Regions from separate parts of the Streptomyces sp. NPDC004838 genome, predicted to be linked through region 1. Evidence: riboswitches for the same ligand, from Rfam matches in the RefSeq annotation. Region 1 holds a riboswitch; the other holds the start of a gene.

Region 1 (15,192 bases):
CACCCTCTGCGTGGCGCTGAGCGTCTGCGCACTCCTCGCCGTGCCGGGGAACTTCCCCGCGCTCGGCGGTGACGCGCGGATCACCCTCGCCGTCTTCGCCCTCGCCACCTGCGCCTGGATCGGCACGCCGATCGACGACACGTACATCGCCCTGGGCGCGGGCCTGGCCCTCACCGTGACGGGTGTGATCAGCAGCGACACCCTCTTCGGCACGCTCGGGGACGACACGGTGTGGCTGCTGATCTGCGCGTTCGTCCTGGCGGCGGCGGTGGCGCGGACCGGACTCGCCGGGCGGGCCGCGGCGTTCCTCGTGGGCGGGGCCCGGACCGTACGGCAGTTGACGCATCTGACGACCGCCGCACTGGTCGTCACCGCCTTCGCGGTGCCCGCGACCTCCGGGCGGGCCGCGCTCGCGCTGCCGGTGTTCCTGGCGCTGGCGAAGGCGCTCGCGGGGCGCGGCCGGCTGGTGGTGATGCTGGCGCTGCTGTTCCCGACCGTCATCCTGCTGTCCGCGGTGGCGACCCTGATCGGCGCCGGCGCGCATCTCATCACGGTGTCCGTGCTCTGGGAGGCGGCCGGGGAACGCGTCGGCTTCGCCCAGTGGCTGCTGCTCGGGCTGCCGCTCGCCGTCGTCTCCTCCCATCTCGCCGCCGAGGTCGTCCTGCTCACGACCACCCGGCGGGCGGACCGGAAGGGACCCGTCGAGATCACCGCCGCGCAGATCCAGGAGCACAGCGAACAGCCCGTCACCGGCCCCTGGTCGCCCGCCGAGGCGCGGTGCGCGCTGCTGCTCGCCACGGTCGTCGCCCTGTGGTGCAGCGAACCTCTCCACCGGGTGCCGCCCGCCGTCGTCGCCCTGATCGGCGCGGTGGTCGCGGCCTCGCCCGCGCTCGGCACCGTACGGCTGAAGGACGCGCTGAAGACCGTGCCGTGGTCGCTGCTGCTGTTCATGGCCGCGACGATGGCGATGGGACTGGCGCTGACCGATTCGGGCGCGGCGAAGTGGCTGGTGGGCGGGGTTCCGCTGGATCTGCCGCCCTGGCTGTTCCTGGCGATCGTCGTCGCCGTGTCCACCGCCGCGCATCTGGTGCTCCAGTCGCGGTCGGCCCGGTCGTCGGTGCTGGTGCCGCTGGTGGTCGCGGCGGCCGTCGGGGCCGGGGTCAATCCGGTCGCGGCGGCCCTCGCCTCCACCGCCGCCGCGGGGTTCTGCCACACACTGCCCGCCTCCGCCAAGCCGGTCGCCCTCTACGCCGACATCCCCGGCACCCCTACCTACACCCCCGGCGACCTCCTGCGGCTCTCCGTCTTCCTGGCACCGCTGATCGCCGCGCTCGTCCTGCTCTTCGCCGTGGGCGTCTGGCCGCTGCTCGGCGTGCCCGTCCGCTGAACCTCGAATCCCTCATGAGCACCAGGAGTCCGTGATGCTGACCCGATTCGCCGTCGCCCCGAGCGGCTTCAAGGAATCCCTGTCCGCCCAGTCCGCCGCGAAGGCCATCGCCGAGGGGGTGCGCCGTGTCGTACCGGACGCCGAGATCGACCTGATCCCCCTGGTGGACGGCGGCGAAGGTACGGCGAGGGCCCTGGCGGCCGCGTCCGGCGGCCGGGTGGTCGCCATGCCCGCCACCGGTCCCACGGGGGCGCCGGTCGAGACGCACTTCGCGCTCCTCGACAGGTACACGGCCGTCGTGGAGATGGCGGCGGTCGCGGGGCTCTCCCTCGTGCCCCGCGACGCGCGCGACCCGGCCGCGACGACGACGTACGGCGTCGGCGAACTCATCCGCGCGGCCCTCGACGCGGGCGCGCGCCGGATCCTCGTCGGCTGCGGCGACTCCGGCACGTCCGACGGCGGGGCCGGGGCCCTTCAGGCGCTCGGCGCTCGGCTCCTCGACGCGGACGGAGACGAACTGCCGTACGGCGGACGGGAGCTGGCGCGGCTGAGGCGTATCGACGCCTCGGGGCTCGACCCGCGGCTCGCCAGGACCGAGATCCGCGTCGCCTGCAACCCGTTCAACATCCTGTGCGGCGAGCGCGGGGTCGCCCGCGTCTTCGGCCCCCAGAAGGGCGCCACGCCGGCGCAGGTGGAGCAGTTGTCGGCCGCGCTGGAGCACTGGGCGTACATCCTCACGCGCGATCTGGACGTACGGGCCGATCTGTATGGCGGTCCCGGCACGGGCGCGTCCGGTGGCCTGGGCGCGGGGCTGGCCGCGCTCGGCGGTCTGCTGCTGCCCCGGTTCGAGGTGCTGCTGGACCATCTGGATCTGGACGCGCGCCTGGCCCGCGCCGATCTCGTCCTGACCGCGGAGGGCGCGCTCGACCACCAGACCCCGCGCGGCAAGGTCCCCGCCGAGGTGGCCCGGCGCGCCAAGCGGTTCGGCCGGCCGGTGCTCGCGCTGGCGGGCACGATCGGCGAGGGCGCGCACCAGGTGCGGTCGGCCGGGGTGGACGCGTACAGCGCGATCCTGCCCGCGCCGGTCAGCCTCACGGAGGCGCTCGGTCGCGGCGGGGAGTTCCTCGCCGACGCGACCGAGCGCGCCCTGCGGATGGTCCTGATCGGGACCCGGCTGCCGGTTCAGGAGGTGGTGTCCGGGACGCAGCGGCCGTCCTCGGTGCGGTAGCTCCAGCGCGCGCCCTCGGTGACCAGTTCCCGCACGGCCCGTACGAACCGCTCCACATGCTCGTCGGGGGTGCCGGCCCCGAAGCTGACCCGGATCGCGTTGAGGGACTTCTCCCCCGGTCCGGCCTCCGGCGAGCCGCACTCGCCCGGATCCTGGAGAGCGCTGTCCAGCAGGGTCCGGACGAGGGGGTGGGCGCAGAAGAGGCCGTCGCGTACGCCGATGCCGTACTCGGCGGAGAGCGCGGCGGCGAAGTGCGAGCTGTTCCAGCCGTCGACGACGAAGGAGATCACGCCCACGCGGGGCGCGTCGTCGCCGAACAGCGACAGCACCCTCACCTCGGGCACCGAGGCCAGTCCCTCGCGGATCCGTGTGACGAGGCGCTGCTCGCGGGCGACGAGGTCGTCGAAGCCCGCCTCCGTGAGCGCCTTGCAGGCGGAGGCGATGGCGTACGCGCCGATCACGTTCGGGGAGCCGGCCTCGTGGCGGGCGGCGGTGGTGTGCCACTCGACGTCCACACCGCCGCCGGTCCGCCGGGCGACCTTGCGCGAGGCGCCGCCGCCCGCGAGATACGGCTCCGCCCGCGAGAGCCAGTCGGCCCGTCCGGCGAGCACGCCCGAGCCGAAGGGCGCGTACAGCTTGTGCCCGGAGAAGGCGACCCAGTCGACGTCCAGTTCCCGTACGGAGACGGGGTGATGCGGCGCGAGCTGCGCCGCGTCGAGCACGATCCTGGCACCGTGCGCATGGGCCGCGGCGGCGAGCTCCCGCACCGGCCACAGCTCACCCGTCACATTGGACGCGCCCGTCACACAGACCAGCGCGGGTCCGTGCGGGTCGCGGACGGCGAGCGCGTGCTCCAGGGTGCGGACGGCCTCGGCGGGGGTGCGGGGGGCGTCCAGATACGTCACCTTGGCGTCCCTCCCCCCGCGCCCCGCGGCGTGGGAGGACCACGGCAGCAGCGCGGCGTGGTGCTCGGTCTCGAAGACGAAGACCTCGCAGTCGGCGGGGAGCGCGGCGGCGAGCAGATTGAGGGAGTCGGTCGTGGAACGGGTGAAGACGACCTGGTCGCCCTCGCGGCAGCCGAGGAACTCGGCGACGGTCCGCCGGCTGTTCTCGAACAGGTCGGTGGAGAGCTGGGAGAGGTAGCCCGCGCCCCGGTGGACGCTGCCGTAGTACGGGGCGTACGCGGCCACGTCGTCCCAGACGCGCTGGAGGGCGGGGGCGCTGGCCGCGTAGTCGAGTGCGGCGTAGGCGACTTCGCCGCCGGTGACGAGCGGAACGGTCACGTCCCGGCCGAGGACGGGCAGCGGGGTGGTGTCGACGAGGGTGTTCAGGCGTGCGGACATGGCGGATGCTCCCGGTGGGACAAGGCGGAATGGCTTCTCTGCTCCAGGCGGCTCAGGGGCTCGCGTGGAGGGTGTGCGGAAGAAGGGGCTGTCGCGCCCTATCGCATTCGCTTGCTCACGAGACTGCTCCCTCGGGACCAGGACCCCAGGGTTTCGCAGGGGTCCGCGCTTGCCGTGGGCCTCGCTGCCCACGGCCTGGTCTTCACCCGGGGCACCCCGCCACGGACGGAGGGTTGCCGGACAGCGGGCCGGGGCCGTAGTCGCTGTCACTCATGACCTGGGCGAACGTTATGGCAAGGGTGCGGTGTGCCGCAACTCGGGGTCGGTGCGGGGTGCTTGTTCAGCGTCGGCTTCCGGGGTGGCCGTGCGCCCTCGTACGCCGGACGGGGCAGGGTCGCCGCGCCGGAGTGCGCGCACTCCCCGGCCGCCTCCGCCCGGCCCAAGGAGCCGTCCTCGTACGCCGGACGGACCGCGGTGTACGGGCCGTCGCTCCGCGTCTCCGGGGCCGCCCTCCGTCGAAGGGCGGGCCCCCGGCGGACGCGCTCCGCCGCCCGGCCTCCGGCAACGGGGCAGGAAGGAGCCACGGGCGGCCAACGGCAGCGGGAAGCCGCCGGCGGCCGAGGCGCACGGACCGGACCGGGGCGGCCGGGGCGGCGGACCCGGCGAGCCGCGAGGGGGCACGCCGGGGTCCGGGCTCAGGCGGTGGGCGGGGTGTTGCTCGCGGTGATCCAGCGGTCGAGCACGGATCCGGCCGCGCCCGAGTCGATGGAGTGGGCCGCTCGTGCCATCGCGGCGGAGAGCTGCTCCGCCAGGGGGCCGTCGCCGGGCGTGAGGGCCACCAGCGCCGCCGCCGCGTTCAGGAGGACCGCGTCGCGGACGGGGCCGCCCTCGCCGGAGAGAAGGCGGCGGGCGACGTCCGCGTTGTACGAGGCGTCCGCGCCGCGGAGGGCCTCTACCGGGACCAGGTCGATGCCGACGTCACGCGGGTCGAAGGTCTCCTCGCGTACGGTTCCGTCGCGGACGATCCAGACGTGCGACGGCGCCGTCGTCGTCAGCTCGTCCAGTCCGTCGTCACCGCGGAAGACCAGCGCGGAGGAGCCGCGCTCGGCCAGGACACCGGCCAGCACGGGTGCCATAGCGGCGTCCGCGACCCCTGTGGCCTGCGCCTTCACCCGCGCCGGGTTGGTCACCGGCCCCAGGAAGTTGAACATCGTCCGGATGCCCAGTTCCGCCCGCGCCGTCGCCACGTGCCGCAGCGCGGGATGGAACTTCACGGCGAAGCAGAAGGTGATGCCCGCTTCCTCGGCGACCTCCGCGACCCGCCGCGGGGTCAGCTCCAGATTGACGCCCAGCTTCTCCAGGACGTCGGACGCGCCCGACGCGCTGGACGCGGCCCGATTGCCGTGCTTGACGACCTTCGCTCCCGTTCCGGCGACGACGATCGCGGACATCGTGGAGATGTTCACGGTCTTCGCGCCGTCGCCGCCCGTGCCGACGATGTCGACGCTGGGGCCGGGCACCTCGATCAGATTGGCGTGCGCGTACATCGTCCGTACGAGGCCGGTGAACTCCTCGACGGTCACGCCCTTGGCCCGCAGGGCGACGGCGAACCCGGCGATCTGCGCGTTCGTCGCCTCGCCGCTGAGAATGCGGTCCATCGCCCAGGCGGTCGCGTCGGCGCTCTGGTCACGATGGTTCAGCAGGGACTCGAGCACGCCGGGCCAGGAGTGGTCCGCCACGCTGTCGCCGCCTGCCGGGGTCACAACGTTCATGGTCCGCTCCCGGGTCCACATGCGAATAGGGATGGTCCCACCCTATCCAGCGCCGGGGACGGCGAAGAGCCCCGTCCAGCGAATGGACGGGGCTCTTGCCGTGGCGACCGGTCAGCCGGTCGAATCGGGTCGGATCACCTCAGCCGGTCAGTGGCGCGCCTGCCCGCTGGGGAGCTCCTCGTGCTCGCCGTGACCGTGGGCCGCGGCGATCTCCTTGTACTCCTCGCTCGTCGGCTTGACGATCTGGTTCCCCTCGCCGTAGTAGCCCTTGCTGAGCTTCGCCCTGAGCTTCTCGACGACGCCGATCTTGCGGCGGACGCCGTTCTCGTCGACCGCCGGGCCGACCTCGATGGGCTTGTGCTGCACATGGGCGGTGAGCGTGTGCAGATCCGCCTGGCTGATCGGCTCGTGGACCTCGATGAACTCACCGTGCGGCAGGCGCTTGATGATGCCGGACTCCCGTCCGTGCAGCACCTTGTCCCGGTCACGGCGCTGGAGACCCAAGCAGATCCGCTTCGTGAGGATGAACGCGAGGACCGGTCCGGCGAAGAAGAAGATCCGGACGAACCAGGTGATCGCGTTGATCGACAGATGGAAGTGCGTGGCCCAGATGTCGTTGCCTCCGCCGACCAGCATGATGAAGTACGCGACCAGCCACGCCACACCGAAGGCGGTACGGGTCGGGGCGTTGCGCGGGCGGTCCAGGATGTGGTGCTCGCGCTTGTCGCCGGTGACCCAGGACTCGATGAACGGGTAGACGGCGATCGCGGCCAGGACCAGCGGGAAGACGACCAGCGGGATGAAGACGCCCAGCACCAGGGTGTGGCCCCAGATGTTGATCTCCCAGCCTGGCATCACTCGGACCAGACCCTCGGCGAAGCCCATGTACCAGTCTGGTTGCGCGCCGGTGGAGACCTGGTCGATGCGGTAGGGACCGACCGCCCAGATCGGGTTCAGGGTCGCGATCGCGGCGACCACCGAGATCACACCGAAGACCAGGAAGAAGAAGCCTCCCGCCTTGGCCATGTAGACCGGCAGCAGCGGCATGCCGACGACGTTCGTCTGGGTGCGGCCGGGGCCCGCGTACTGCGTGTGCTTGTGGTAGATGACCAGGATCAGATGGCCCACCAGCAGGGCGAGCATGATGCCCGGCAGCAGCAGGATGTGGATCGAGTAGAACCGGGGCACGAAGTCGTGGCCGGGGAACTCTCCGCCGAACAGGAACATCGAGATGTACGTGCCGACGACCGGCACGGACAGGATCGCGCCCTGCACGAAGCGGACGCCGGTGCCGGAGAGCAGGTCGTCCGGGAGCGAGTAGCCGGTGAAACCGGTGAACATGCCCAGGACGAGCAGCAGGAAGCCGAACAGCCAGTTGACCTCGCGCGGCTTGCGGAACGCGCCGGTGAAGAAGACGCGCATCATGTGGACCATCATCGCGGCGACGAAGATCAGCGCGGCCCAGTGGTGGATCTGCCGGATGAGCAGGCCACCGCGTACGTCGAAGCTGATGTCCATCGTCGAGGCGTACGCCTCCGACACCCTCACGCCCTGCATCGGGACGTAGCTGCCGTGGTAGACGATCTCGTTCATCGACGGGTTGAAGAACAGCGTCAGATACACACCCGTGAGGATGATGATGATGAAGCTGTAGAGGCAGATCTCGCCCAGCATGAAGGACCAGTGGTCCGGGAAGATCTTCCGCATGTTGGCCTTGGCCAGGGAGTAGATCCCCAGCCGCGAGTCCGCCCAGTCGGCGACCTTCTCGCCGGCGGGCGCCTTGCGGGCGGTCTGCTTGGTGTCAGTCGTAGTACTCATCCGCGCTCCCAGAAGGCGGCACCGACGGGCTCTTCGAAGTCGCCGAGCGCTTCGAGGTTGCCCTCGGCGTTCACGCCGATCCGCAGCTGCGGAAGGGGGTGACCAGCAGGGCCGAAGATGACCTTGGCGCCGTCGGAGAGATCGAAGGTGGATTGGTGGCACGGGCAGAGCACGTGGTGCGTCTGCTGCTCGTACAGGCTGATCGGGCAGCCGACGTGGGTGCAGGTCTTGGAGAAGGCGACGATGCCCTCGTGCGACCAGTCCAGTTCGCGCTTGTCCTTGATGTCCTCCGGACGGATCCGGACGAGCATCAGGGCCGCCTTGCCCATCTGGATCTGCCAGTCGTGGGCGTCCTCCGCCAAGCCCTCGGGCTGGGCGAAGACGAGCGATCCCACGGTGATGTCCTCGGGACGGAGCGGCTCGTGCGTGTTCATGTTGATGAGCTGCTTGCCCTTGGCCCACAGCGTGGAGCGGAGCTTCTTCTCCGGCAGCGGACCGAGGTCACGCAGCAGGACCACGCCGGCGAGCGGCACCAGCGCCATCGCGCCGAACATGGTGTTGCGGATCAGCTTGCGCCGGCCGAAGCCGGACTCCTCGTTGCCCGCCGCCCAGTCGGCCATGACCTGGGCCTTGACCTCGGGCGACGCCTCGATGGGGTGCCTCTGGTCGGCGATCTCCACATCGGACATCAGGGTACGGGCCCAGTGGACCGCGCCCGCGCCGATGGCGAAGAGGGCGACGCCGAGCGTCAGACCGAGCGAGAAGTTCAGCGCGCTCACATGACCGAACGGCCAGATGTAGACGATCTTGTCGACCGGGAAGATGACGTAACAGGCGATGAACCCGACCGTCGCCAGCATCGACAGCGTGAAGAGGAACGCGACCGCCCGCTCGGACCGCCTGGCGGCCTGCTCGTCGATGTCCTGGATACGCGGCTTGTGCTCCGGCATCCCCGGATCGGCGAAGGGATCGGCCGAGTCCTCTCCGTGCCGGGCCACGGCGTCACCGTGGCCGGCCGCGCCGTGCGCGGCTCCCTGCTCTTCGGGCAGGTTCTCTTCTGGAATGTCTTGGCTACTCATGACCTCTTGGCCTTAGCGGTGTGGGCCGCAACCCAGACGGCAACTGCGATGAGCCCACCCAGTCCGAAGATCCAGGCGAACAGTCCCTCACTGACGGGGCCGAGGCCGCCGAGCGACAGGCCACCGGGGCTCTCGGCCTCGGTGTCGTTCATCTCTTGGACGTAGGCGATGATGTTCTGCTTCTCCTTCTCCGGCATGATCCCGTCGGGGAAGGAAGGCATGTTCTGCGGGCCGGTCTGCATGGCCTCGTAGATGTGCTTGTTGCTGACGCCCTCCAGGGTGGGGGCGTACTTGCCGTTGGTCAGGGCACCGCCCTTGCCCGTGAAGTTGTGGCACTGCGCGCAGTTGGTACGGAAGAGGTCGCCACCCCTGGCGACGTCCGCGCCCGAGGGGCTGTACTGCTTCGCTGTGGGCGTGATCGGGCCGGCGCCCAGCGAAGCGACGTACGCCGCGAGCTGGTCGATCTCGGCCTGGGTGTAGATGACCTTCTTCTTCGGCACCTGGGCGCCGGGCTGCTGGGCCGGCATCCGGCCGGTGCCGACCTGGAAGTCGACGGCGGCGGAGCCCACGCCGACCAGGCTCGGGCCGTCAGTGGTGCCCTGACCGCCGGTTCCGTGGCAGCTGGCGCAGCCGACGGTGTAGAGCTTCTTGCCCTCCTCGATGGCGAGGGACTGGGCGGTGTCATCAGCCTGTGCCTTGTCCGCGGGTGCGAACGCGGCGTACAGCCCCCCGGTGGCCGCCAGCGCGAGGAGTAGGACGACGACCGCCGCCAGCGGATGGCGTCGTCGTGCGGAGAGCTTTTTCACGGATTACCCCGGTGTCAGGATTTTCTGCGTCGATGCTTCTGGACTGTGTCTGTTCCGGGCGGCGTCTGCGCGAAGCGTGCGCTTCGGCAGTGAACGCCTGCCCCCATTTACTTGATCATGTAGATCGTGAGGAAAAGGCCGATCCAGACGACATCGACGAAGTGCCAGTAGTAGGACACGACGATGGCGGCGGTTGCCTGCTCATGGGTGAATCTCCGGGCCGCGTAGGTGCGGCCGAGGACCAGGAGGAAGGCGATCAGTCCGCCCGCCACGTGCAGTCCGTGGAAACCGGTGGTCAGGTAGAAGACCGAGCCGTACGGGTCCGAGGAGAGCGAGAGCCCGTGCTGGACCAGCTCGGTGTACTCGTACACCTGGCCGCCGATGAAGATCGCGCCCATGACGAAGGTGATGATGAACCACGTCCGCAGCTTCTTCACATCACCGCGCTCGGCGGCGAAAACGCCGAGCTGGCAGGTGAGGGAAGAGAGCACCAGGATCGTGGTGTTGGTCGCCGAGAAGGGGAAGTTGAGAAGGTCTGCCCTCCCGCTCCAGAAGTCGGCACCCGTCACCGATCGCAGAGTGAAGTACATCGCGAAGAGGGCCGCGAAGAACATCAGCTCGGAACTCAACCAGATGATGGTTCCGACGCTGGTGAGGTTCGGTCGATTGACCGACGGGTGCGCGTGCCCGATTTCTACTGTCGTTGCTGTCGCCACGACCGACATTATGTCGGTCGCTTATCCCGCCCTCACTCCGGGGGGTGCCGTTCGGTGTGTCAGTGCTTCCCTCCCAGCTCCAACGGCCCATCGCGGCTCAGCCGGAAGCGCTGTTGACGCGCTGGGGGACGGAGTAGCATCCATCGTTCAGGGCCTGGCTCCGCCGGGGAGACCCCCGGCGGAGGCGCCTGACCCAACGAAGGATCCCGGTTCGGATCCACCGGCCGGTCCAACGACGCGGAGGAACCATGCAGCCGACCGCCACCGTGCTGGTCTACAGCGATGACGCCAACACCCGTGAGCAGGTGCGGCTGGCCGCAGGCCGCAGGCCGGCCGCCGACGTCCCCCAGGTCGAGTTCATCGAGTGCGCCACCCTGCCGGCCGTGCTGGCCCAGCTCGACCGCGGTGGCGTCGACGTCTGCGTGCTGGACGGGGAGACCGTGCCCGCGGGCGGCATGGGCGTCTGCCGGCAGATCAAGGACGAGATCTTCGACTGCCCGCCCGTGCTGCTCCTGATCGGCCGTCCCCAGGACGCCTGGCTGGCCACCTGGAGCCGCGCGGAGTCCGCCGTGACACATCCCGTGGACCCGGTGGAGTTCGCGGCCGCACTGGCCTCGCTGCTGCGCGCGAGGCTGGCCCTGGAGGTCTGAGCGGGGTTTCAGGAGGTCCGGGGCGGGGCTCCGGACCTCTTCTCGTGCCTCTCCCCCATCTGGTGCCACGGCTTCTCGTGCCACGGCCCGGCGAACAGCGGCAGGGGCGGCACCCATCAGATCTGGGGGCGCAGTCGCGCCGTGTCCGCGGGGCTGCTGCCTTCCCGCGTCCCGGCGGCGAGGGCACTGCCCTGGCGCCACTTGTCCCAGGGCATGTTCCAGTCGCCGAAGCCGTTGCCGAACGCGGCCATGTCCTCGCCGTAGCTGTTGACGACCTCGACGAGGTCGCCCTCGCGCACGGTCTTGAAGAACCAGGCGGCGTTGCCGGTCGACATGCCGACACAGCCGTGGCTGACGTTGGCCGACCCCTGCGAGTCGACCGACCAGGGCGCGGCGTGGACGTACTCGCCGCTCCAGGTGACCCGTGCGGCGTAGTACACCGTGAGGTCGTACCCCTCCGAGCTGTCCGCGGCGATGCCGATGCTGGTACCGCGCATACGGACGTTGTACTCCTTGCCGAGGATCACCTTGACGCCGTTGCGGGTGGAGAAGCCGGGCTTGCCCGTGGTCACCGGAATGGTGTTGATCACTTCTCCGTTGCGCTTGACCGTCATGGTGTGCGCCGCGGCGTCCGTGACGGCCTCGATACGGTCCCCGATGGTGAGCTTCAGCGGCTTGGACGGGCCGCCGTAGAGCTGGTCGGAGACCTTGACGCCCTGGAGGTTGCTGGTGGCGTTGACGGTCGCGCCCGCGGGCCAGTACTCCTTGGGCCGGTAGTGGAGCTTCTTGTCGTCGACCCAGTACCAGGAGCCCTCGGCGGAGGGCGTGGACTCGACCCTGAGCCCGCGTTCGACGACCGCTCTCGTCTCCTGGTCCTTCACGGGGAGGCTGAGTTCCGCGACGACGGGCTGGCCGACGCCGTAGGTGCCCGCCTTGGGGCCGAACTTGACCGTGAGGAGCCGCTTGGCGGGGGAGGTCTCGAAGGTGACCTTACGGGTGCCGGGAGAGCCGTCCTCGTCCTCCGTGGAGACCTTGGCGGTGTACTTCGCGCCCGCGGACAGTGATCCGGTGGAGCGCCAGCGGCTGCCGTCGGCCGTGAGCTCGCCCGCGAGGTGATGCCCCGAGTCGGAGACGACCGTCACATCGGTGATGCGGCCCTCGTCGCCCTTGACCGTAACTTCGAGGGGTTTGCCGGGATCGACCCGTCCGTCCTTGGGGGTGTTGAAGGCGACCTGCTCGGCCGCGTCGAACGGCTTCGTGGAGAGCGGATGGGAATCGGAGTCGCCGCAAGCGGTCGCGACCATCCCCAGGGACACGACCAGCACGCAGCAGCGGAGCACGGTGTGAATGCGCGGCTTCTGGTTCATAAGCACACGGTATGAAGATCATCACTCTACGGCGCGCTGAGTGCGTGCAAACGGGCGAGGCCCGGATCCCCCTCGCGAGTGAAGGGGATCCGGGCCTGTGTCGCGCCTCGTTGACTCCGGATCGACGGGCCTGAGCGCCCCGCCGGTCGGGCGGGACGCTCAGGCCGCGCGGGTGCTACTGGTTCTGGTTCTCACCGCGGTAGTACTCGAACACCCAGCCGAAGATTCCGAGGAGGATGATCGGCGCCGAGAAGTACATCAGCCACCATCCCACCGCCACGGAGAGAAAGGCGAGCGCCCCGCCGGTGGCCAGGAAGAGCGGCTGCCAGCTGTGCGGGGCGAAGAACCCCACCTCGCCGGCCTCGTCCGCTACGCCGGCCTCCTTGTCGTCCTGGGCCATGGCGTCGACCCGCCTGGCCGTGAAGGCCAGGTAGAAGCCGACCATGATGCTCAGGCCGAACGCCAGGAAGAGCGCGGTGGTACCGGCCGGCTCCTTCGACCACACGCCGTACAGGATGGCGACGGCGAGGATGAAGACGCTCAGCCAGAGGAACATCCTTCCCTGGATCTTCACTTGTCGGCGTCCTTCCCGGTGGTGAGGGCGTGGTCACCCTTGTTCTCCAGCTGGTCCACAGCCGCGAACTCGGGGTGATGCAGATCGAACGCCGGGGATTCGGACCGGATCCGCGGAAGGGTGAGGAAGTTGTGCCGCGGCGGCGGGCAGGACGTCGCCCATTCAAGCGAACGGCCGTAGCCCCACGGGTCGTCGACCTCGACCTTCTTGCCGTACTTGGCGGTCTTCCAGACGTTGTAGAAGAACGGCAGGAGCGAAGCGCCGAGAACGAACGAGCTGATCGTGGAGATGGTGTTCAGCGCGGTGAAGCCGTCGGCGGCGAGATAGTCCGCGTAACGCCGCGGCATACCTTCCGCACCCAGCCAGTGCTGCACCAGGAATGTCCCGTGGAAACCGAAGAACAGCGTCCAGAAGGTCATCTTCCCGAGCCGTTCGTCCAGCATCTTGCCCGTGAACTTCGGCCACCAGAAATGGAATCCGGCGAACATCGCGAAGACCACGGTGCCGAAGACGACGTAGTGGAAGTGCGCGACGACGAAGTACGAGTCCGACACGTGGAAGTCCAGCGGCGGCGAGGCCAGGATGACACCGGTCAGACCACCGAAGGTGAAGGTGATCAGGAAGCCGATGGTCCAGAGCATCGGTGTCTCGAAGGACAGCGATCCTCTCCACATGGTGCCGATCCAGTTGAAGAACTTCACACCGGTCGGTACCGCGATCAGGAAGGTCATGAAGGAGAAGAACGGCAGGAGCACGCCGCCCGTCACATACATGTGGTGCGCCCACACCGTCACCGACAGACCGGCGATCGCGATCGTCGCCGCCACCAGGCCCATGTAGCCGAACATCGGCTTACGGCTGAAGACCGGGATGATCTCGGAGACGATGCCGAAGAACGGCAAGGCGATGATGTACACCTCTGGATGGCCGAAGAACCAGAAGAGGTGTTGCCAGAGCAACGCGCCGCCGTTGGCCGCGTCGAAGATATGAGCGCCGAACTTGCGGTCCGCCTCCAGCGCGAAGAGCGCCGCGGCGAGCACCGGGAACGCGAGCAGGACCAGCACACCGGTCAGCAGCACGTTCCAGGTGAAGATCGGCATCCGGAACATCGTCATGCCGGGAGCGCGCATGCAGATGATCGTGGTGATGAAGTTGACCGAGCCGAGGATCGTGCCGAAGCCGGAGAAGGCCAGACCCATGATCCACATATCGGCGCCGACACCCGGCGAACGGACCGCGTCCGACAGCGGGGAGTAGGCGAACCAGCCGAAGTCGGCCGCACCCTGCGGGGTCAGGAAGCCCGCGACCGCGATGATGGAGCCGAAGAGGTACAGCCAGTAGGCGAACATGTTCAGCCGCGGGAACGCCACATCGGGCGCGCCGATCTGCAGCGGCATGATCCAGTTCGCGAATCCGGCGAACAGCGGCGTCGCGAACATCAGCAGCATGATCGTGCCGTGCATCGTGAACGCCTGGTTGAACTGCTCGTTCGACATGATCTGCGTGCCCGGACGGGCCAGTTCGGCGCGCATGACGAGCGCCATCACTCCGCCGATCACGAAGAACACGAACGAGGTGACCAGGTAGAGCGTACCGATGGTCTTGTGGTCGGTGGTGGTCAGCCACTTCACCACGACGTTGCCGGGCTGCTTGCGCCGGACGGGCAGCTCGTTCTCGTACGAGTCGTCAGCCGCGGCGGCACCCTGGGATTGGTTGAGGATGCTCACAGTTGGTTCTTCTCCGCGTTTTTGGCCGGGGTCGTCTGCTCAATGCCCGCCGGGATGTACCCGGTCTGACCCTTGTCCGCCAGCTCCTTGAGGTGCTGCTGGTAGCGCTCCGGGGAGACGACCTTGACGTTGAAGAGCATCCGCGAGTGGTCCACGCCACAGAGTTCCGCGCACTTGCCCATGAAGGTGCCCTCCTTGTTGGGAGTCACTTCGAAGGCGTTGGTGTGCCCGGGGATGACGTCCAGCTTGTGGAGGAAGGGAACCACCCAGAAGGAGTGGATCACATCACGGGAGGTCAGCACGAAGCGGACCTTCTCCCCCTTCGGCAGCCACAGCGTGGGGCCGGGGTTGCCGTTCTGGGGGTTCCGGGTGCCGGGGATGCCGGCGTCGTAGACGCCGCCCGCGTTGGCCGGAAGGTCGTCCAGCCACTTGTCGGGGATGGCCTTGAGGTTCTTGTCCTTCTTGGCGTCGCCCGTCACACCGGGGACGTCCTCGATGTAGTTGAAGCCCCAGCTCCACTGGTAGCCGACCACGTTGATCGTGTGCGCGGGCTTCGGGGAGAGGGAGACGAGCTTGGTCTCGTCACGCGCCGTGAAGTAGAAGAACACCGACACGACGATGAGGGGGACCACGGTGTACAGCGCCTCGATGGGCAGGTTGTACCTGGTCTGCGGGGGGACCTCCACCTTGGTGCGGGTACGCCGGTGGAAGAAGACGCTCCACAG
Region 2 (15,192 bases), on a different contig from region 1:
GTCCTGGAACGACGTGGACCGCAAGGTCGCGGAGATGGTCAAAGAGAACAAGGCGCCGGACATTGCTCAGATCGGGGCGTACGCCGACTACGCCGCCGATGACAAGCTCTACAGCGCCGACGAACTGCTCTCCATCCCGATCCAGTCCAACTTCCTCGGGCCTCTCACCGACGCCGGCAAGCAGCGGCGCGTGCAGTACGGACTGCCGTTCGTCGCCTCCACTCGGCTCCTCTTCTACAACAAGGAGCTCTTCGAGGAGGCGGGGATCGAGAAGGCCCCGGAGACCTGGGCCGAACTGCGCGAAGCCGCGCAGAAGCTGAAGACGAAGACGGACGTCCCCTATCCGTTCGCCCTTCCGCTCGGGCCCGAGGAGGCCCAGGCGGAGACCATGATGTGGCTCCTCAGCGGTGGAGGCAACGCCTTCGTCGATCCCGGCGGCACCTACACGATCGCCTCCGAGAACAACATCAACACCTTCGAGTGGCTGAAGTCCAATCTCGTCGACCGTGATCTCACCGGCCCGGTCGCCCCCGGCAAGCTGAACCGCAAGGAAGCCTTCGCCGCGTTCACGCGGGGCGAGGTCGGCATGCTCAACGGCCACCCTTCCCTGATGCAGACGGCCGAGAAGGCCGGCATCAAGCTGGGCAAGATCCCCATGCCCGGCCGCACCGGCAAGCCCAAGGCCACGATGGGCGTCGCCGACTGGATCATGGGCTTCAGGCAGAACGGCAACCGCGCCGAGATCGGCAAGTTCCTGGACTTCATGTTCAGCGACAAGAACGTGCTCGACTTCGCCTCGCAGAACGATCTGCTGCCGGTGACGATCTCCGCCTCGGAGACGATGGCGCGGGACCCGGAGCACAAGGACCTGAAGGAGTTCCTCGACGGGCTCCCCACCTCGATGCTGCCGCCGGTGGGCAAGACCTCGTGGTCCGCCGTCAGCGAGGACTTGAAGAAGCACATCGGCAACGCGGTCGCCCCGGACAACAACCCCAGAACCGTGCTGGAATCCATCGCCGGGCGGGCGGAGAACGCGGACGCGGAGGAGTAGCGCGGAGCGCGTACGGCTCCACTGCGGATGCGGCTGCGGAAGCCGAAGCCGAAGCCGAGGGGGAGGCAGACACGGATGTGGATGCGGGGCGCGGTCGGGCTGTGCGGGCCCGGCCGCGCCCCGCTGTCCGTCGTCCGTCGTCCGTCGTCCGTCGTCCGTACGTGCCGAGCGTGCCGTGCGCGCCGCAGGGAGGGGGAGGCCCTCCGAGCGGGCGTGGATTCCCGAGGGCTGCCCGCTTCGGGGAGCGCCGATAGGTTGGACCGTATGACCGACCATGAGCCCGGCCCTCCGGACGCGCCCGACCAGGGATCCCTCCCTGTTCCCGGCCCCGACTCCGGGCCCGGCCCCGCTTCCGCGCCCGCTTCCGGGCGCGACTCCGGCTCCGGGTCCGACTCCGAGCTCGGCTCTGAAACCGGCCCCGCGCCTGCAACCGGTTCCGCCCCCGAAACCGGCTCCGGAGCAGGCCCCGCCGACGAAACCGCCGACGAAACCGCCCCTGACCCCGAAACCGACCCCGAAACCGACCCCGCCCCCGAAACCGGGCCCGGCCACGGGCCCCCCGCGCTCTCGGAGCGCGACCGGGCCGTGCTCGCCATGGAGCGGCGTTCCTGGAGCGGGCCGGGGGCCAAGGAGCGGGCGATCCGGGAGCGGCTCGGCATCTCACCAGTCCGCTACTACCAGCTTCTCAACGCACTGCTGGACGACGAACGGGCCCTCGCCCATGACCCGATTACGGTCAACCGGCTCCGTCGCGTGAGAGACGCGAAACGCGCACGCCGATAAGGTCGGTGGCATGGGCAGCTCCCCGCACTCCCCGCACGCGCACTCCCTGCCGACTCCCTCGACGCCCGCGGGCCGCGAAGGTCTCGCCGCGCTCCTGGCCCGGCCGGGCAGAGCCGTCGTGGCACTCGACTTCGACGGCACACTCGCCGACATCGTGCCGGACCCCGAACAGGCCCGCGCCCACCCCGGCGCCGCTGCCGCGCTCGCGCGGCTCGCGCCGAAGGTCGCGTCCGTCGCCGTCGTGACCGGACGGCCCGCCGGGGTCGCGGTCCGGTACGGCGGCTTCGCCGGGGTGCCGGGCCTCGACCATCTCGTCGTACTCGGCCACTACGGCGCGGAGCGCTGGAACGCCGTCACCGGCACCGTGAACACCCCCGCCCCCCACCCCGGCGTCATCGCCGTCCGCGCCGAACTGCCCGGCTTCCTCGACCGCTTCGGGGCCTGGCGTGGCACCTGGATCGAGGAGAAGGGGCAGGCGGTCGCGGTCCACACCCGCCGTGCCGCCGACCCGCAGGGCGCGTTCCAGGCGCTGCGCGAGCCGCTCGCCGCCCTCGCCACCCGTCACGGGCTGATCCTGGAACCGGGCCGTATGGTCCTCGAACTGCGCCCGCCCGGTATGGACAAGGGCGTCGCCCTCGCCGAGTACGTACAGGAGGTGAAGGCGGAGGCCGTCCTCTACGCGGGCGACGACCTCGGCGATCTGCCCGCCTTCGCCGCCGTCGAGAAACTGCGCTCGGACGGGGTGCCGGGGCTGCTGGTGTGCAGCGGCAGTACGGAGGTCACCGAACTGGCCGAACGCGCCGACCTCCTGGTGCCGGGGCCGCCCGCGGTCGTGGAGTTCCTCGCGTCGCTCGCCGACGGCATCCGGTAACGCTGCTTCGGGACTACGTCCCCTGGGAGGGGATACGGCCTCCGGGAGGGGCCCGGACCCCGTGGGGAGCCGCGTACGGACGCCGCTGCGGAACCCCCGCCTCCTGCGGAGCCACCGCGTTGACCGGTACGCCGAAGCCGGTAGCCGAAGCCGGTCCGCCGGTGACGGCACGCCGAAGCCCGTCACGCCGCGGACGGGCACCCTCCGGCCGACGGCTCAGGTCCCCGCGGTCAGCGCCTCCAACTGGTCCAGGAACCAGCGCTGCGGCGGCAGCGCCGTCGCCGCCGCGGCCAGCCGCTTGCCGCGGCGGGTGCGTTCGGCGTCCGGCATGGTCAGGGCCTGGTGGAGCGCCTCGGCCGTGCCGGTCACGTCGTACGGGTTGACCGTCACCGCGTCCTCGCCGAGTTCCGCGTACGCGCCCGCCTCCCGCGACAGAACCAGCGCGCAGCTCTTGTCCGAGAGCAGCGGGATCTCCTTGGCGACCAGGTTCATGCCGTCGCGGATCGGGTTGACCAGCGCCACGTCGGCCAGACGGTACGCGGCCAGCGAGCGGGCGAAGTCGTCCTCCACATGGAGCACGACGGGGGTCCAGCCGTCGGTGCCGTACGCGCTGTTGATCTCGTCGGCCACACGCTGGACCTGCGCCGTGTACTCGCGGTAGACCGCCAGGTCCTGCCGGGACGGGTAGGCGAAGGCGACATGGACGACCCGTTCGCGCCACTCGGGCCGGGAGGCCAGCAGCTCGCGGTAGGCGAGCAGCCCGCGGACGATGTTCTTCGACAGTTCGGTGCGGTCGACCCGCACGATCGTGCGGCGGCCGGGGCCGATCTGCTCGCGCAGGGCGGTCATGCGCTCGGCCACGTCCGGCCGGTGCGCGCGCTCCATCAGGAACTCGGCGTCCACACCGAGTCCGTGGACCCCGATCCGGGTGCCCTTCAGGGCGTCCGGGCCCAGCAGCTCCGTACAGCACGCGGTGAACGCGTCCGCCCAGCGCCGGGTGAGGAAACAGGTCCGGTCGGCGCCGAGGAGGCCGCGCAGCAGTTGTGCGCCGATGTCGTCCGGCAGCAGGCGGAAGTAGTCGACGGGGGCCCAGGGGGTGTGCGAGAAGTGCCCGATCCGCAGGTCGGGGCGGAGTTCGCGCAGCATGCCCGGCACCAGCGCCAGATGGTAGTCCTGCACCAGGACGGCGGCCCCTTCCCCCGCCCGCTCGGCGAGGGCCTCGGCGAAGGAGCGGTTGTAGCTTTCGTACGAACGCCACTGACGCCGGAACTCCTGGTCGAAGACCGGCTCCAGCGGTGTCTGGTACAGCAGATGGTGGACAAACCAGAGCACCGAGTTGGCGATGCCGTTGTACGCGTCGGAGTGGACGGTCTCGTCGATGTCGAGCATCAGCACGCCGGGCTCGCCGACACCGCGCCGCACGGCCTCCCGGTCGCCTGCGCCGAGGGCGGAGCAGACCCAGAGGGAGTCGGCGTCCGATCCGACGGCGGAGAGCCCGGAGACCAGTCCGCCGCCGCCCCGCCGGGAGTTGAGCGTGTGGTCGTCGTCGAGCGTGTACGAGACGGGGCCGCGGTTGGACGCGACGAGGACCCGGGCGCTGGCCCGGTCGGCGGAGGGGTCGGAGACCATGTGCCGAAACCTAGCCCGTCCCGCTACCTCTCAAACGTGCGTACGCCCGCCCCCGGCGTGCCGTCCGTCACTCCCGCGCCACGCGCCTCCCGAGCCGACGCCACACACCGCACACCGCACACCACACACCACACACCACACACCGCACACCACACACCACACACCACACACCGCACACACAGGCCGCACGCCGCTCGCCGACGCCACGCGCCTGCGCGCGCCGCAAGCCGCACCCGTAGGTGCCGCACCCCGCACGTGCCCCACGCCCGCTATCGCAAGCCCGCTATCGCGCCGGGTATCGCGCGCCGCCCCCGCAGGCCGCGAGCGCGCGCGGCACCCTCCGCGGCGCGACCCGTCGCGCCGGACGGGCCCAGGCACGGGTCCACGTATGCGTCGTATCCGTCCATGCACGCGTCCAGGTACAGGCCCAGATACAGGCCCAGATACGGGCCCAGGCGCGGGCCGGGCCCCGCGCCGCCTGCCCGTCGGTGGCGCGTCATCTCACGGGTTGCGCCGGCTGCGCGCCGCCGCGACGGCGATCGCCCCGGCGGCGGCCAGCGCGAGCCCCAGCCCGCTCAGCAGCCAGAGCCGCTCAGCGCCTTGGTCCCGCCCGTTGGGGGCGAGGGCGGGCGGGGCGGCGTCGGGCGGAGCCGCCGCCGTGACGGCCACGACGATCAGGACCAGGATGCCGAGGATCACGGTGAGCCGCAGAAGACTGCGGCGCGGAGAACGCGGAGTATCGAGTCGAAAAGTCATACATAGGATGTTCTGTCATGCATGACGCCCTATGTCGGCTATGCGGCACGACGCGCCGCATACTCACCGATCTCGCGCATCGGCTGTCGTTCCTCCGTGTCGACCTTGTGCGTCCTCGGTACGAACCCGTCCTCGCCGCGCGTGAACTGGGTCAGCGAGGGGCGCGTCAAATGCCCGCGGGAGAGCCGTAGTTGGGCGGTCCGGTAGATCGCCGCGGCCATTCGGCCCAACGCCTGGTCGTCCTGGTGCCGGTGCTTGCGGGAGCCGACGTCCACCTGTGCCAGCGCGTCGAGGCCCGCCGTGTGCAGCGCGTCGACGAGAAGCCCCAGCTCCACTCCGTAACCGACGGGGAAGGGCAGCCGCTCCAGCAGCGAGCGCCGGGCCGCGTACTCCCCGCCCAGCGGCTGGACGAACCCCGCGAGCTGCGGCCAGTGCAGATTCAGCAGCGGGCGCGCCACCAGCTCGGTCACCCGGCCGCCCTGCACCGCGCCCCCTCCGGAGGCAGACCCCGTGCCCCCTCCGGAGGCCGACACCGCGCCCCCGCCGGAGACCGGCGCCCCGGAGGCCGGCTCCCCAGGAGCCGCCGAGGCCGAGGGGCCCGCCGAGCCGTCTCCGGGCCCCGCCGAGCCGAATCCGGGACCGACGGGCCGGTCGTACATCGCCTTGACGAACTGAAGCTCCGGATCGGTCAGCAGCGGCCCGACGACCCCCGAGACGAAGTCCGCCGAGAAGTCCCGCAGATCCGCGTCGATGAAGCAGACGATGTCACCACGCGTCACCATCAGCGAGCGCCACAGCACCTCCCCCTTGCCGGGCACGGCCGGTATCCGGGGCAGGATGTCGTCCCGGTGCACCACCCGGGCCCCCGCCGCCGCGGCGACCTCCCCCGTACGGTCCGTGGAGCCCGAGTCGATCACCACCAGCTCGTCCACGAGCGGCGTCTTCTCCATCAGCTCGCGGCGGATCACGGTGACGATGTCACCGACCGTCGCCTCCTCGTTCAGGGCGGGCAGGACGACGCTCACCGTCGTCGTGCGCTTGGCCGCGATCAGCCTGCCCAGCGGGCGATCGGACGCCCGCCAGGTGCGCCTGCTCAGCCAGCGCTCCACTTCATCGAGCACGTTCGACTACTCCCCGGTCATGCACGTTGTGATCCATGTGATCCATGTGATCCATCTCGCGGTTCGGACGACTGTCTCCACCGCCCGGACCTTCGGTTACAGTCTTGAACAACGCGGATGACCGTCGCATGTCGGGGGTCCGGCGTTCAACAGTTCAACAATCGAAACCCATAATCGAAACACCCATAACTGAATACCGCTCATCCAGAGGGGCAGAGGGATACGGCCCGTAGAAGCCCCGGCAACCCTCCAGCCGGTCTCCGACGCGTTCAGCGCTCGCGAGGCTCCCGGCTCGGGAAGGTGCCAAATCCGTCTCATGGCGAGATGCGCCATGAGGAAGATGAGGAGAAAGGGCCTCGCCTCCATGGCTGCGCAGACCGTCGCAAGTACCTCGAACACCGGCAACGCCGACATCCCGGACAGTGCGGGTAATACGGAAAACGCCGGCAACACCAGCGGTACCGGCAACACCGACAGCTCCGCCACGCCCGGCACGCCCCCCGATCTCGGCCCCGCCGCCGCCCTCTCCTGTCGCGAGTGCGGAGAGCGCTTCGCCCTCGGCCCGATCTTCGCCTGCGCCTCCTGTTTCGGCCCGCTGGAAGTCGCGTACGACCTGCCGACGGGCGACCCCGAGGGACTGCGGAAGCGGATCGAGGCCGGCCCCGAGAACATCTGGCGGTACGCGCCCCTGCTGCCCGTCCCCGCCGACGTGGCGGAGAAGCCCAGCCTCAACCCCGGCTTCACCAAGCTCGTCAAGGCCGACAACCTCGCCCGCGAACTGGGCGTCACCGGCGGCCTGTACGTCAAGGACGACTCCGGCAACCCGACGCACTCCTTCAAGGACCGTGTCGTCGCCATCGCCGTCGAGGCCGCCCGCGCCTTCGGGTTCACCACCCTCTCCTGCTCCTCCACCGGCAACCTCGCGGGCGCGGTCGGCGCCGCCGCGGCCCGCGCCGGCTTCCGCTCCTGCGTCTTCATCCCGCACGACCTCGAGCAGGGCAAGGTCGTCATGGCCGCCGTCTACGGCGGCGAACTGGTCGGCATCGAGGGCAACTACGACGATGTGAACCGCTTCTGCTCCGAACTGATCGGCGACCCGCTCGGCGAGGGCTGGGGCTTCGTCAACGTCAACCTCCGCCCGTACTACGGAGAGGGCTCCAAGACCCTCGCGTACGAGATCTGCGAACAGCTCGGCTGGCGCATCCCCGATCAGATCGTGATCCCGGTCGCCTCCGGCTCCCAGCTCACCAAGATCGACAAGGGGCTCCAGGAGCTGATCAAGCTCGGCCTGGTCGAGGAGAAGCCCTACCGGATCATCGGCGCGCAGGCCGAGGGCTGCTCACCGGTCTCCGCCGCCTACAAGGCCGGCCATGACGTCGTACGGCCGGTCAAGCCCGACACCATCGTCAAGTCGCTCGCCATCGGCAACCCCGCCGACGGCCCCTATGTGCTGGACATCGCCCGCCGCACGGGCGGCGTGGTCGAGGACGTCGACGACGAGGAAGTCGTCGCCGCGATCAAGCTGCTGGCCCAGACCGAGGGCATCTTCGCCGAGACCGCGGGCGGGGTGACGGTCGGAGTGACGAAGAAGCTGCTCGACGCGGGCGTGCTCGACCCCGCGCTCACCACCGTCGTCCTCAACACCGGCGACGGCCTCAAGACCCTGGACGCGGTAGCACCGACCACCGGTCCCACGGCGACCATCCGACCGAGCCTGGACGCCTTCCGCGACGCGGGCCTGGCCAACTGACCCCCTGGAGATCCGAAGAATGAGCGTCAACGTCCGCATCCCGACCATCCTCCGCACCTACACCGGCGGCAAGTCCGAGGTCCCGGCCGAGGGCACGACCCTCGCCGAGGTCATCGCCGACCTGGACAAGAACCACAACGGCATCGCCGCACGCGTCCTGGACGACGAGGGCAAGCTGCGCCGCTTCGTCAACGTGTACGTCAACGACGACGACGTCCGCTTCGAGCAGGGCCTGGCGACGGAGACGCCGGACGGCGCCGGGATCTCCATCATCCCCGCGGTCGCCGGCGGCTGAGCCCTTCCCGGCCTCCGGAGCCCTCCCCGGCCTCCTGGGGCCCGGCCTCCGGAGCCCTTCCCGGCCTCCGGAGCCCTCCCCGGCCTCCTGGGGCCCGGCCTCCGGAGCCCTCGCCGGCCCTCTGGCGGCCGGCCTCCGGCACTCCGGCCCGGAACCCCGGCGGCCGGCCTCCGGAACCCAGGAGGCCGGGCCCCGGAAACCCCGGTCGCGGGGCCCTCGGACCCCGGTCGCCGGGCCTCCGGCAGGGCCCCTGCGACGGCCCTTCGACCGCCCCGCGACTAACGAAGAGTCCTTTACGCAGAGTCATTGCGATTGCCCCCTCCGTGAGACATCCGGAGGGGGCAATTCTGCATGGTTGAGCACGCTACAGTTGGGGAACGCCCCACCGCCGCTCGCGTCGACCGCCCGCGAGATCGCGCCCCGGCACGATAAGAAGCAGCCAAAGTGTCGTAGCCCTTTGTCTCATAAGTTCCCTTTGTCTGGCCTGATTTGCCCCGGAATTTCTTGAATTCCGGTCAATTACCCGATCGTAGGTTCCCGGAAATCTCGTCCCATTGCCCTGTTGCAGAGGGCAGTTGGGCAGATACATTCAGCCGCGGTCGACGCGTTCCGGCGCACACCTGTGAGGTCTCCCCCCGTCAGCGGCGGGCGGGATAGCTACGTCGGGTGAGGTATGACCCGGGTCCGCGAGGTGCGGTCCTGCGCAAGGGCCAGTAATAGGGGAGTTAGGCATGGCTCAGGGCACCGTCAAGTGGTTCAACGCGGAGAAGGGGTACGGCTTCATCGCGGTCGACGGTGGTGCGGATGTTTTCGTCCACTACAGCGCGATCCAGATGGACGGTTACCGCACCCTGGAGGAGGGTCAGCGAGTCGAGTTCGAGATCTCGCAGGGACAGAAGGGCCCGCAGGCCGACATGGTCAAACTCGCGGTCTGAGTCCCGATCCCGGACGCGCTCGGCATTCCGACGCGCTTTCACGCAGGTGGGGTCCGCATCCCGGTCAGGGGTGCGGGCCCCATGTGCGTGCAGGGGGCGTACGGGTCCCTGTGAGGCGCGGTACGGGACCGGTCCCGTACAGACTGGCGGCGCGCGGGTCCGTCCGTACGAGAGGCGCACGGGTCCGTCCGTACGAGAGGCGTGCTGGGTCGGGTCCGGGTCCGTACAGGTGTGCCCGGCGCGATGCCCCGCGGGAAGGCCGCGCCCGACTTCCTCCGCGCTCCCGCCCTCGCACCCGGACGCCGTCTCGGTCAAGCCCTCGGCTCAGCGGAGGCGCTTGCACTCACAGGGGTCGAGTGCTAATCATTGGCGTTAGCACTCTCAGGCTGAGAGTGCTTACCAAGGATCGGGTCGGTGAGGCCCGCACGCCATGTGGCACAAGGAAGCCGCACGGTGGGCAGGCCGTCCGTCGCGGGCATCAGCGCGGTCCGAGAGCTTCCCACCCAGTCCGTGGAGGACACTTCACATGGCAAAGATCATCGCGTTCGACGAGGAGGCACGGCGCGGTCTCGAGCGCGGGATGAACCAGCTCGCCGACGCCGTCAAGGTCACCCTTGGCCCCAAGGGCCGGAACGTCGTCCTCGAGAAGAAGTGGGGCGCCCCCACGATCACCAACGATGGTGTTTCCATCGCCAAGGAGATCGAGCTCGAGGACCCGTACGAGAAGATCGGCGCCGAGCTGGTCAAGGAGGTCGCCAAGAAGACGGACGACGTCGCCGGTGACGGTACGACCACCGCGACCGTCCTCGCCCAGGCGCTCGTCCGCGAGGGTCTGCGCAACGTCGCCGCCGGCGCCAACCCGATGGCCCTCAAGCGCGGCATCGAGAAGGCCGTCGAGGCCGTCTCCGGTGCCCTCCTCGAGCAGGCCAAGGACGTGGAGACCAAGGAGCAGATCGCTTCCACCGCCTCCATCTCCGCCGGTGACGTCCAGATCGGCGAGCTGATCGCCGAGGCCATGGACAAGGTCGGCAAGGAAGGCGTCATCACCGTCGAGGAGTCCCAGACCTTCGGGCTGGAGCTTGAGCTCACCGAGGGCATGCGCTTCGACAAGGGCTACATCTCGGCGTACTTCGCCACCGACATGGAGCGTATGGAGGCGTCCCTGGACGACCCGTACATCCTCGTCGTCAACTCCAAGATCTCCTCGGTCAAGGACCTGCTCCCGCTGCTGGAGAAGGTCATGCAGTCGGGCAAGCCCCTGCTGATCATCGCCGAGGACGTCGAGGCCGAGGCCCTGTCCACGCTGATCGTCAACAAGATCCGCGGCACCTTCAAGTCCGTCGCCGTCAAGGCCCCGGGCTTCGGCGACCGCCGCAAGGCGATGCTGAACGACATCGCCATCCTCACCGGCGGCACGGTCATCTCCGAAGAGGTCGGCCTCAAGCTGGAGAACGCGGGCCTGGACCTCCTCGGCCGCGCCCGCAAGGTCGTCATCACCAAGGACGAGACCACGATCGTCGACGGCGCCGGTGACAGCGACCAGGTCGCCGGCCGGGTCAACCAGATCCGCGCCGAGATCGAGAACTCCGACTCGGACTACGACCGCGAGAAGCTCCAGGAGCGCCTCGCGAAGCTGGCCGGCGGCGTGGCCGTCATCAAGGCCGGCGCGGCGACCGAGGTCGAGCTCAAGGAGCGCAAGCACCGCATCGAGGACGCCGTTCGCAACGCGAAGGCGGCCGTCGAAGAGGGCATCGTCGCCGGTGGTGGCGTGGCCCTGCTCCAGGCTTCCTCGGTCTTCGAGAAGCTGGAGCTGACCGGCGACGAGGCGACCGGCGCCAACGCCGTGAAGCTCGCGCTGGAGGCCCCGCTCAAGCAGATCGCCGTCAACGGCGGCCTTGAGGGCGGCGTCGTGGTGGAGAAGGTCCGCAACCTCACCCCCGGTCACGGCCTCAACGCCGCGTCCGGCGAGTACGTGGACATGATCGCCGAGGGCATTCTCGACCCGGCGAAGGTGACCCGCTCGGCGCTGCAGAACGCCGCGTCGATCGCCGCGCTCTTCCTCACCACCGAGGCCGTCATCGCCGACAAGCCGGAGAAGGCCGCCGCGGCCGCTCCGGGCGGTATGCCGGGCGGTGACATGGACTTCTGATCCCCTTCCGGGATCGGCGGACCATCGCGCGACCGAACGCGGGGCCGACCCGTGGCACAGGCCGACCGACCACCGGTCGGCCGAGTGCCGGGCCGGCTCGGCGCGAGGCCGCGCGTGCACCACAGACACAAGAGCACATACGAAGGGCGGCACCCCACTCCCAGGGGGTGCCGCCCTTCGGCATGTGCGGAGGCCCATCCCGACGCGCACCTCACCGACTTGGAGTACGCGGTCGAAGTGCTATGGCGTCTGACACAAGGCCCCGAGAAAGCGCCCTGAATCCGCGAAGGGCCGCTCAGACCGGACCGCATCGCGCCTGGTCCACAGGGTTCAGGGCGGCCTGCGACCCAGCCGGTCGACCCCTCGGCATACGAGCCGGGCTCGCAGCATGAGAATCCCCGCCGCAAGGAAGCGCGGCGGGGCGGTCATCAGCTCAGCGCCTTCTCGATCGCCTCGAAGATGTCGGCGTCGGTCTCCTGCTGCCAGGAGGGCAGGTCGGACCAGTCGGCCACGTAGCCGGGCTTCGGGTCCTCGAAGTGCTTGAACATCTGGGCCGTCCAGCACGTCGCGACGAACCGGCTCTTCTGCTCGCGGGACAGCCTCGACGTGTGGCTGCCGCTGATCTCGATGAACTGCCGGACCTGGTCGTAGACCGACCCCGCGGCCTCACGCTCCCACTGAGGGGTGTCTTCCCACGGGGTCACATAGCCGGCCTTCGGCTCGCCGGGGAAGTGCTGGTGCACTCCCGTGATCCAGGCTTCCCGGAACAGTCGTGCACCCTCGGTCTGCGACATGCCTACCTCTCTCGTCACGGCGTGCTCAGCGTGGCGATCTCCGCCCCCAGCTCCGCCACGCGGTGGTCCCGGCGCAGGGGGCCGAACTCGTCGCACAGGGCTCGGAGTCTACGGGCGACGTACCCGGACGCGGAGGCTCGGGCCAGGGCAGTGGCTTCCCTGCCGTACGCCACAACCTGCTCCGGATCCCGCCGCTTCGCGCCGATGGCGGCCAGGTCGGTGAGCACTGCTCCGCGTCGCCGGTACGACTGCCCGGGTGCCAGGGCTGTCTGCTCCAGGGCATCCGTCAAGGTGTTCTCCGCCAGGTCGAGACGGCCGAGCTGTACGTAGCGCGATCCCCGTTCCTCAGCCAGCCGCGCGCCGTCGAACCGAAGCCATCCGCTGTTGACGCAGTCCGCGGTGAGGTCGCGGACGGTCTCCGCCTGATCCATCGCGCGCTCGCACGCGTCTAGGTCGCCGAGGCCGGCGTATGCCTCGGCTTGGACGGAAGCGACCCAATGTCGAGTCGAGAGGTTGCTGTCCCCCCGGCTGGCCAGTCGCTCCGCCGCGCCGAGTATCTGCGCTGCCTGGCGGTAGCGCTGCTCGGACATTTCTACGTAGGCGTGGCGGACGAGCGCGCATGCCCACAGGTCGTACGCCTCGGCGTCCTTGCTGATCGACGCCGCGAGCGAGTACGACGCGGCTGCGTCGGAGTACCGGTTGCCGTCGAACGCCACCTCGCCAGCCAACTGGAAGAGGTCGGAGGCCGCCTTCAGAAGGGGCCGCGCGTTTCCACGGTGGCCCGCCAATGCCTCGTTCAGCGTCGTCAGCTGGTCACGGATGACGGGATACACGGAGCCCTTGGAGCGGGCCAGTCGGTAGACCTGCCAGAGATGGCTGTTCATGCGTGCGAAGTCGGCAGGAATCCTCCGACGGACGCCCTCGGTGAGAGCCTTGGCCTCCTCGACTGGCAGGGCGGTCAAAGCCCCGCTGACAGTCAGTACGCGGAGGAATTCGCGGCGGATCATTTCGTCGGGGTCTCCCGCGCTCGGGGGGTCGGACTGGTGCCCAGCGGCCTCCTGGCCTGCGGCTCGTGGCGGTGCCAGGAGGGTGTCCAGCTCTTGGAGGCTGACTTCGAGGGCGATGGCCAAGGCTCGTCGCTGGGGCGGCTGAGGAGCGACTCTGCCGCTTTCCCAGCGTCCGACCGTTGTGCGGTCTACACCGAGTAACTCGGCCAACTTCTCCTGACTGTAGCCCAGGGCCCTGCGTCGTTCCGCCAGTCCCATAGCACCCCCTCTCTGCGGTTTCGGCCCCTTCGGCACCCGTGCACGGACCTGTGTCAAGAGTGCCGCATGGATGCCGTGGAGACCTCCGACTTCTGGCGCTTTCCTGGATGTTGCCCTGGACGAGCAGCGGGATTCACAGAGGAGTTCGGTCATGACGACGAGAGACGAGGCTCTGGCACGCGAGCCGGATGACAACGCGCGGACGCAGGGCCTAGGCGCTGAGCAGCGGGTCCTTATGACGCTCAGGGTTTCCCGCGACTCCGGCCGGACTTGGGGCCAGATGACCGAGGTACAGGAAGACGAGAATCCGGTGACCCTCGACAACCCCGGTCACTTTCCGCCGTGCACGTGCCCGCGCTGCACGGACCACTCCCCGTGCTCCGGAGCCTCCTCTCAGGTGGAGTCGTGATGCGGTGTACACACTGGCGCCGGGTGCCCCTGGACCTGGTGCGGGAAGCGCGAGAGAGGTTGGCCGCCGAGTACGTCGACTCCCACGGCGGAGTTCAGTCCCGGCACCCTCTCCCTCCTCACAACGAGAGCTGCAGGGACTGCGGCGGTAGCGGCACCGACTCGTCCGGCAAGAGCTGCGGCACCTGCAACGGGCTTGGCGAGATCTACTGCCGCGCTGGCCGTCATGGCCTACGCGGGCCGTCACGTTCCACGATCCTGAAGGAAGGCCGCTGATGGCACACGCGCTGATCGCATCACCGTTCCTCGACGGACACCTGCTCCTCAAACCCGGAGCGAGGGCCGGAGCCCGAATCCCCCTCGGCCACTACGACGGTCTGCGGCAGGCTGCCGCCGACGGCGAGGATATGCCTACCTGGGCGGTGCAGACTGCCGCCGACGTGTGGGGTGTTGACCTGAGCGGTCGGCCCGCGCAGGGCACGGTGCTGGTGCGCAAGCCGTCCCCGTACGGCTACTGCCGCGCCTCCTGGGAGATCAACCTCGGCTGCAACTTCGGCTGCAAGCACTGCTACCTCGGCGACCGTCCCTTTTCCGGCCTCGGCTGGGAGGACAAGGTGCGGCTGCTGGACATCATGCGCGAGGCCGGTGTCCTCTGGCTCCAGATCACCGGCGGCGAGCCCACCATGGACCCGGACTTCCAGGGCGCTTACCGATACGCCTGGCAGGCCGGGATGATGCTCACCATCTCCACCAACGGCTCGCTGCTCTGGCGGCCGGACCTCCTCAAGCTCTTCCGGGCCTGCCCGCCCTACCGGCTGGTCGTCAGCATGTACGGAGCGAGCGAAGAGTCCTTCGACACGCTCACCCAGCGCCGTGGCGCGTGGAAAGCGTTCCGGCGCGGCATGGACGCCGCACGGGAGGCGGGCCTGCCTCTGCGCATCAACGTCGTGGTGACGGAGGACAACGCCTCCGAGGCGGACGAGATGGCCGCCCTCGCCGATGGGTGGAACGTCGAGAACCACGCCTACACGAACATGACGCCCACGATCTACGGCGGTGGCGAGCCACTGCTTGCTCAGTCCGCCGCCCACCTGAGGCAGCGCAAGCCGTTCGCCGGCTGCAACGCGGGACACACCTTCTTCCACGCCGACCCGCACGCCAAGGTGTCGATCTGCAAGGTCGGCCGGGACGACCAGATCGACCTCATGGCCGAAGGCATCGACGGCCTGGCCCGGCTCGGCGTCATCGCCGACCGCCTCATGCTTCGCACCGGAGGGTGCGAGGGCTGCGCCTTGTCCGGCACCTGCCGGGTCTGCCGCCCCCTGGCCAAGCACTACCAGGAAGCCAAGGCGCCGCTGCACAGCTACTGCCAACACGGCGACAAG

What was found. Region 1 has a riboswitch for S-adenosylmethionine ahead of ACWEFL_RS04400 (aminotransferase class V-fold PLP-dependent enzyme). Riboswitches for the same ligand answer to the same signal wherever they lie in the genome.
Region 2: it holds a riboswitch for S-adenosylmethionine, as region 1 does, so the genes downstream of both, thrC (threonine synthase) here and ACWEFL_RS04400 (aminotransferase class V-fold PLP-dependent enzyme) in region 1, are expected to answer to the same signal.

What each region holds. Positions count from the first base shown of each region.
Region 1 is NZ_JBSGAW010000002.1:457,992-473,183, reverse strand. It holds gene ACWEFL_RS04410 (SLC13 family permease) at 1-1,387, shown strand, start outside; gene ACWEFL_RS04405 (glycerate kinase family protein) at 1,422-2,615, shown strand; gene ACWEFL_RS04400 (aminotransferase class V-fold PLP-dependent enzyme) at 2,570-3,958, opposite strand; SAM riboswitch class IV at 4,119-4,236, opposite strand; gene trpD (anthranilate phosphoribosyltransferase) at 4,654-5,730, opposite strand; gene qcrB (cytochrome bc1 complex cytochrome b subunit) at 5,878-7,548, opposite strand; gene qcrA (cytochrome bc1 complex Rieske iron-sulfur subunit) at 7,545-8,627, opposite strand; gene qcrC (cytochrome bc1 complex diheme cytochrome c subunit) at 8,624-9,433, opposite strand; gene ctaE (aa3-type cytochrome oxidase subunit III) at 9,541-10,158, opposite strand; gene ACWEFL_RS04370 (hypothetical protein) at 10,398-10,799, shown strand; gene ACWEFL_RS04365 (Ig-like domain-containing protein) at 10,916-12,166, opposite strand; gene ACWEFL_RS04360 (cytochrome c oxidase subunit 4) at 12,342-12,740, opposite strand; gene ctaD (aa3-type cytochrome oxidase subunit I) at 12,737-14,467, opposite strand; gene ctaC (aa3-type cytochrome oxidase subunit II) at 14,464-15,192, opposite strand, start outside.
Region 2 is NZ_JBSGAW010000026.1:59,308-74,499, forward strand. It holds gene ACWEFL_RS26570 (extracellular solute-binding protein) at 1-1,051, shown strand, start outside; partial or broken gene ACWEFL_RS26575 (DUF3263 domain-containing protein) at 1,541-1,834, shown strand; gene otsB (trehalose-phosphatase) at 1,845-2,705, shown strand; gene ACWEFL_RS26585 (alpha,alpha-trehalose-phosphate synthase (UDP-forming)) at 2,922-4,334, opposite strand; gene ACWEFL_RS26590 (hypothetical protein) at 4,836-5,090, opposite strand; gene ACWEFL_RS26595 (glucosyl-3-phosphoglycerate synthase) at 5,129-6,211, opposite strand; SAM riboswitch class I at 6,409-6,558, shown strand; gene thrC (threonine synthase) at 6,552-7,961, shown strand; gene ACWEFL_RS26605 (MoaD/ThiS family protein) at 7,981-8,256, shown strand; gene ACWEFL_RS26610 (cold-shock protein) at 8,988-9,191, shown strand; gene groL (chaperonin GroEL) at 9,718-11,340, shown strand; gene ACWEFL_RS26620 (hypothetical protein) at 11,769-12,134, opposite strand; gene ACWEFL_RS26625 (helix-turn-helix transcriptional regulator) at 12,149-13,399, opposite strand; gene ACWEFL_RS26630 (radical SAM protein) at 14,083-15,192, shown strand, end outside.